One region of the Jeotgalibacillus aurantiacus genome, then DNA from elsewhere that is predicted to be linked to it. Evidence: a T-box and tRNA genes for the amino acid it is inferred to sense, from the RefSeq annotation. Region 1 holds a T-box; the other holds one or more tRNA genes.
The links. The T-box of region 1 lies ahead of ileS (isoleucine--tRNA ligase). A T-box ahead of a tRNA ligase gene usually reads a tRNA of that ligase, here a tRNA-Ile.

Region 1 (3,451 bases):
GGACTGCCTTCATGTGTAAATCCTTCAGGCAGAAGCTCATTCGCTTCTTTTTCAAACCAGATATTTGACCCATGCTCAGCAAACAGTGCTGAAACGTGACTGATCGTTTCTTCCGTAATAATCGCATCACCGTTTTCAGCATAAAAAACAGGAATCGGAACACCCCATGCACGCTGGCGGGAAATACACCAGTCGCCGCGGTCACGAACCATGTTGAACAGACGTGTTTCACCCCATGCAGGAATCCACTTCGTATCCTTTACTGCCTGCAGCAATTCTTCACGGAAGTTATCAATCGACGCAAACCACTGGGCTGTTGCACGGAAAATAACCGGCTTTTTTGTTCTCCAGTCATGCGGATAGCTGTGTGTGAAAAATTCAAGTTTTAACAGTGCGCCTGCTTCTTCCAGCTTTTCAGAAATAGGTTTATTCGCCGTATCATAAAATAATCCTTCAAAACCAGGTGCCTCTGCAGTAAACACACCTTTATCATCAACCGGACACAATACATCCAGTCCGTATTTTTTCCCGACAATAAAGTCGTCTTCCCCGTGGCCAGGTGCTGTATGAACGCAGCCTGTTCCGGCATCAGTAGTGACGTGCTCACCAAGAATGACAAGGCTCTCACGGTCATAAAGAGGATGCTGTGCCGTAATATGCTCAAGCTCAGCTCCTTTATACGTGCTGACAATCTCAGGTGATGTCCACTCAACCTTTTCAGTCACTTCTTCCAGCAGTTCCTTTGCTACCACGTATTGTTCACCGTTCTCTTTCACCACTACATAGTCAAGATCCGGGTGAAGGGCGATCGCAAGGTTAGCAGGAATCGTCCAAGGTGTTGTCGTCCAGATAACAAATTTCACACCTGCATCCAGTACACCTTTTCCATCCTTTACGTCAAACGCAACATAAATAGAAGGTGAACGCTTATCCTGGTATTCAATCTCTGCTTCAGCAAGCGCTGACTCACTTGATGGAGACCAGTAAACAGGCTTTTTCCCTTTGTAGATGTAGCCCTTTTTCGCCATATCGCCGAATACACGGATCTGCTGTGCTTCATACTCTGGGTTCAATGTAATATACGGGTTTTCCCAATCACCACGAACACCGATGCGCTTAAACTGTGAGCGCTGGTTATCAATCTGCTGGAGTGCATATTCCGCACATTTTTCACGGAATTCAGCCACTGTCATTTCTTTACGCTTTACACCCTTGTTTGTAAGAGCCTGTTCAATCGGCAGACCGTGTGTATCCCAGCCCGGCACATAAGGCGCGCTAAAACCGCTCATTGATTTATAACGTACGATAAAATCTTTCAGTACTTTATTCAGTGCGTGCCCCATATGAAGGTCCCCGTTCGCATACGGAGGTCCGTCATGCAGCACAAATAACGGTCTTCCTGCCGTTCTTTCCTGCACCTTTTTATAAATGTCCATCTCTGCCCATTTTTCCTGAATTTCAGGCTCGCGGTTAGGCAGATTGCCTCTCATTGGAAAAGCTGTTTTAGGCATGAGTAATGTATCTTTGTACTCCATTGTATTTCCTCCTTCAGTTCTCTTTCTTTAAAAAACAAAAAAGACTCCCCATCCCAAAAAGGGACGAGAGAGCCTTATGCTATCACGCGGTACCACCCTTATAGAAAAACAAAGTGCTGTTTTTCCACTCAAGAAGCTGTTAACGCCGCCACACGTCAGGGCTTACTTACTTTCAGCTCTGAAACTCCAGGATGATCTTCGTCTGTCCGTCCGCACCGGGCTCTCACCTTCCCCGGTTCGCTTTATGTCGGCTCAAATCAGATTACTCTTCCTATCAACGTATATCGTATTCATCAGTTTAATCATTTTTCAACAATCCTATTATAGTCAAACTGCTGTTGATCCGTCAATCATTCAATTATTCGTGCGGTTCCGGCTCAAGTCTTTTCAGTTCAGTCGTGTCGAGGTCATATTCCATCAGCTCATCCCAGTCTCCGTTATTGATCAGTTCAAGCTGTGCTTCAATCAGCATTTTAAAACGGGTACGGAAAACTTTTGACTGTTTTTTCAGCTCTTCAATCTCAATTGCGATCTTACGCGCTTTTGACAAGGACTCATTGACGATCCGGTCTGCATTTTTTTCTGCTTCCTTCACGATAAGTTTTGCTTCCTTATTGGCGTTACGCTTTACTTCCTCAGCTGCTTCCTGTGCAACAACGATGGATTTGTTCAGCGTTTCCTCGATCGTTGTAAAATGCCCAAGACGCTCTGTATGCATAGAAAGCTTTTCCTCAAGCTCTTTTTTCTCACGCAGAACGAGTTCAAAGTCTCTCATCACGTGATCAAGAAACTCATTCACTTCATCTTCATCATATCCTCTGAAACCTCTGCTGAAATCTTTATTATGTATATCCAATGGCGATAACGGCATCATTGCACCTCCAAAATTATTCATGTTGTCTTTCCATTATACTGATCATTCGACGAATTGTGTGACATTTCCTCTTTTTATCAGAATTTTTTAAGGGGCCTACTCCAAATAGAAAAAGCTTGTCCGGATCCTGTCTTTTTTAGTTGTTCCGAGATGTTCACCAATCCGGAAGCGTCCAAACTTCCTGACAGACACCATATCTCCCTGGTCACACTCAAAGGCGATCCGTTCTTCCACTCTGAAATTCACCTTCACTCTTCCGCTTTGAATAAGCTGTTGAGCTTTTTGTCTTGAAATCGACAGCGCAGATGCTGTAATTGTATCAAGTCTCATTGAAGAAACGAAAGCCTGCTTTTCCACCCATTTTTCCAAAGGAGTCCCTTTTTCGTCCCAGGAGATGGCTTCAGTTTTGACAGTCGCCTTACCGATTTGCGTGACATTCATCGATAAAAATGAAGACATTTCTTTTGTCGTGACAATTTGAACGCCATGCTCAGGGAAAATAATATCTCCGAGCTTTTCTCTTTTTATGCCAAGCCCCATTAGTGAACCAAGTACATCGCTATGTTCAACTGTGACAAATTTTTCAGGATAGCGGACCTGTAATAAAGACAGTTCAAAATCCTCAAATTGCGGTTCGAAATAAGATGGATAAAACAGCGCTCTTTTCCTCTCTGAATCACCGCCACCTTCAAAAGCAACCTGAACCTCTCCCTGCTGTCCTGCAAGTGACTGTACAATAAACTGCTGTCTCGGATCCAGAAAGTCTGTCAGCTTCGGTGCATACTTCATTTCCGTATCTGCTTTCCAGTCGAGAACCTGATCGATAAAATCCTTTTCCTCTTTTCGAAAATGCTGATAGACAGACATACACTTCACTCCTTGTAACAAATAAAGCCCGGTACCGCCAGAAGGCAAGCACCGGACTTGAGATGAAATCTACATAATCATAAAATACAGTTGTCTTAATCCCATTCCCGCAAAGTTCAGCGCTATGATCGCCACAATCGGTGAAATATCAATCATGCCGAGTGGCGGGATGATC
Region 2 (3,451 bases), on a different contig from region 1:
GCTATGCTTCTTGCAAGCATACTCATACAGGCTGCAACCAATATGATTAACGAATATTACGATTTCGTACGCGGCCTGGATAACGAAAAGTCTGTCGGCATCGGAGGCGCAATCGTAAGAAATGGCGTTAAGCCAAAGACAGTATTGAACCTTGCCTTCATTCTGTTCGGTGTAGCATTACTGCTGGGTCTCTATATTTGTGCCAACAGTTCATGGTGGATCGCCGTGATCGGACTAGTCTGTATGGCAGCAGCCTATTTCTACACAGGTGGTCCAGTCCCAATCGCCTACACACCATTTGGTGAAATAACGGCCGGATTTTTCATGGGATTTGTCATTATCCTGATCTCATTCTATATTCAGACCGGCATGGTAAATGCGGTAGCAATGCTTGTATCGATTCCGGTTTCCATTCTGGTGGGTGCAATCCTTCTTGCCAACAACATCCGTGATTTAGACGGAGACAAGGAAAACGGCAGAAAAACCATTGCTATTCTCCTCGGTCGACAGAAAGCGATTTATCTGCTCGCCGGTATGTTCACCGTATCATACGGGTTTGTAGTAGTCCTCGTGATCACCGGTACAGTATCACCATGGCTGCTCATCAGTCTGTTCAGCATTCCTAAAGCTGTCAGAGCAACCAAAGGATTCATTGGGAAAACAATGCCGATCCAGATGATGCCTGCAATGAAAGCAACAGCACAGACCAACACTATTTTCGGCTTTTTGTTATCAATCGGTTATTTAATTGGATACTTCTTTTAAAAGACTCCTCCGGGGGTCTTTTTTAATTTTTGAAAGGCAGCGAAATACAATGTTAGGTTTCAATTTTTGTGAGAAGGATAAACTGTAAGAAGTGACTTAGATGAAGGAAGGATGTTTTGCATGATTACAGATAAACAAAAACAATACCTTAAACATGAATTACTCACCAGAAAAAAAGAAATCATTGAACAAAACGAAAAACCTGATGGTAACACGAATACAGAGCTATCAAACTACGATAATCACCCTGCTGACAATGCCACGGATCTTTTTGAAAGAGAAAAAGACCTGGCACTCGAGGAACATACACAAAAAGAACTTGACGATATTAACCGTGCATTGAAGGCCATGGATGAAGGCACTTACGGGATCTGTGCCGTAAGCGGAGAAGAAATCCCTTACGAACGTCTAGAAGCCATCCCTACTGCACTGACATGCGTGGAGCATGCTGAACAATTCAGCAATGATCACTCCAGACCAAGCGAAGAATCGGTCCTGTCCCCTTCGTCTGATCATCCATACAGAGGAGAAGAAAGCGAAGTCCGTGACTACGAAAACAGTTTCGACGAAGTAGGACGATACGGTACTTCCGAAACCCCTTCCGATATGGCTGACGGATCCGGAGACTATAATGACCTCTACAGCGAAGAAGATGTAAACGAAGACACAATCGGAACAGACCTCGAAGGTGACGAAAGAAAAATTTATAAAAACAGTGATAAAGAATAATAAAAAAAGGAATGCACCTATTTAACTGGTGTATTCCTTTTTTGCGCTAAAATCGTCGTATTCTTCTTTTCTAAAGATACCTTCGTTTAAATCTGTTTATGATACGCTTGGATAGTTTTTTGAGATCAGGGTGTTGAAATTAGCTATCGACTATTTCATTGACGTGATCAACGAAATTCAAACGACTATCGACAGAAATCAAACGTCTATCTACATTAATTACAGAACACTCAACTAATCTGGCTTACCGAAACAGTCTATCATCATCAACTGGCCAGCTATCGACAGAAGGCATCGAGTGATTGATAGCAAAAAAGGTAATTTACCTGACTCATTACATGTACTATCCCCATTCGCTTAAATCAAAGTAATGACCAGGCATGGAATGAGATAGGAGAAATCATTATATAGGGTTTACCATACTGCCTTGGAGATAGAAGACAAAATCCAGCTTCGATTGTTATTTTTTGAGAGATGGAAGAATAGAAAAAACACACTTCGTAATGAAGTGTGTTTTAAAAGGATGACCCGTACGGGATTCGAACCCGTGTTACCGCCGTGAAAGGGCGGTGTCTTAACCACTTGACCAACGGGCCTAAAGAGCGGAGAAGGAGGGATTTGAACCCTCGCGCCGCTTACGCGACCTACACCCTTAGCAGGGGCGCCTCTTCAGCCACTTGAGTACTTCCCCATAAAAAAATGGCTCCACAGGTAGGACTCGAACCTACGACCGATCGGTTAACAGCCGATTGCTCTACCACTGAGCTACTGTGGAATAATGGTGGGCCTAAGTGGACTCGAACCACCGACCTCACGCTTATCAGGCGTGCGCTCTAACCAGCTGAGCTATAGGCCCATACTTTATTTAATAAAGTTGGAGCGGGTGATGAGAATCGAACTCACGACATCAGCTTGGAAGGCTGAGGTTTTACCACTAAACTACACCCGCAGTTAATGTATGGGGCGACTGATGGGAATCGAACCCACGAATGCCGGAACCACAATCCGGTGCGTTAACCACTTCGCCACAATCGCCATAGAAAAATGGTGGCTTTGGACGGAATCGAACCGCCGACACATGGATTTTCAGTCCATTGCTCTACCAACTGAGCTACAAAGCCAAAATAAAAATGGCGGTCCCGACCGGGATCGAACCGGCGATCTCCTGCGTGACAGGCAGGCATGTTAACCGCTACACCACGGGACCAAAGGTAATTGCGGGGGCAGGATTTGAACCTGCGACCTTCGGGTTATGAGCCCGACGAGCTACCGAGCTGCTCCACCCCGCGACGATAAATAAACATCATTAAATTAAAATGGAGGAGGTAGAGGGATTCGAACCCCCGCGGGCTGTTACACCCCTGTCGGTTTTCAAGACCGATCCCTTCAGCCAGACTTGGGTATACCTCCATGAATCTGTATAAAAGTGGTGGACCTTGCAGGACTCGAACCTGCGACCGGACGGTTATGAGCCGTCTGCTCTAACCAGCTGAGCTAAAGGTCCTTTATTATATTGGTGGCGGCAGAGGGGATCGAACCCCCGACCTCACGGGTATGAACCGTACGCTCTAGCCAGCTGAGCTACGCCGCCCAATAAATAAAGTATCCTTCAAAAAATATGGTGGAGCCTAGCGGGATCGAACCGCTGACCTCCTGCGTGCAAGGCAGGCGCTCTCCCAGCTGAGCTAAGGCCCCTTAATAAATGGTCGGGAAGACAGGATTTGAACCTGCGACCCCTTGGTCCCAAACCAAGTGCTCTACCAAGCTGAGCTACTCCCCGAAAAAAAGTATGTGGTATTCTATGTATGGCGCGCCCGAGAGGAGTCGAACCCCTAACCTTTTGATCCGTAGTCAAACGCTCTATCCAATTGAGCTACGGGCGCTAAATATAGTAAGCGGAAGACGAGATTCGAACTCGCGACCCCCACCTTGGCAAGGTGGTGTTCTACCACTGAAC

Region 2: it has a tRNA-Ile gene. The T-box ahead of ileS (isoleucine--tRNA ligase) is inferred to sense a tRNA for this amino acid. The anticodon was not compared.

Annotation. Positions count from the first base shown of each region.
Region 1 covers NZ_JACNMS010000002.1:583,045-586,495, forward strand. Annotated here, with positions in the region: gene ileS (isoleucine--tRNA ligase) at 1-1,535, opposite strand, end outside; T-box leader at 1,592-1,822, opposite strand; gene H7968_RS07720 (DivIVA domain-containing protein) at 1,894-2,406, opposite strand; gene H7968_RS07725 (YlmH family RNA-binding protein) at 2,506-3,276, opposite strand; gene H7968_RS07730 (YggT family protein) at 3,346-3,451, opposite strand, start outside.
Region 2 covers NZ_JACNMS010000004.1:65-3,515, reverse strand. Annotated here, with positions in the region: gene H7968_RS12915 (1,4-dihydroxy-2-naphthoate polyprenyltransferase) at 1-765, shown strand, start outside; gene H7968_RS12910 (TraR/DksA C4-type zinc finger protein) at 886-1,494, shown strand; tRNA gene H7968_RS12905 (tRNA-Glu) at 2,019-2,090, opposite strand; tRNA gene H7968_RS12900 (tRNA-Ser) at 2,098-2,185, opposite strand; tRNA gene H7968_RS12895 (tRNA-Asn) at 2,195-2,269, opposite strand; tRNA gene H7968_RS12890 (tRNA-Ile) at 2,274-2,350, opposite strand; tRNA gene H7968_RS12885 (tRNA-Gly) at 2,370-2,443, opposite strand; tRNA gene H7968_RS12880 (tRNA-His) at 2,454-2,529, opposite strand; tRNA gene H7968_RS12875 (tRNA-Phe) at 2,540-2,615, opposite strand; tRNA gene H7968_RS12870 (tRNA-Asp) at 2,626-2,701, opposite strand; tRNA gene H7968_RS12865 (tRNA-Met) at 2,710-2,783, opposite strand; tRNA gene H7968_RS12860 (tRNA-Ser) at 2,812-2,904, opposite strand; tRNA gene H7968_RS12855 (tRNA-Ile) at 2,922-2,998, opposite strand; tRNA gene H7968_RS12850 (tRNA-Met) at 3,009-3,085, opposite strand; tRNA gene H7968_RS12845 (tRNA-Ala) at 3,114-3,189, opposite strand; tRNA gene H7968_RS12840 (tRNA-Pro) at 3,198-3,274, opposite strand; tRNA gene H7968_RS12835 (tRNA-Arg) at 3,301-3,377, opposite strand; tRNA gene H7968_RS12830 (tRNA-Gly) at 3,389-3,451, opposite strand, start outside.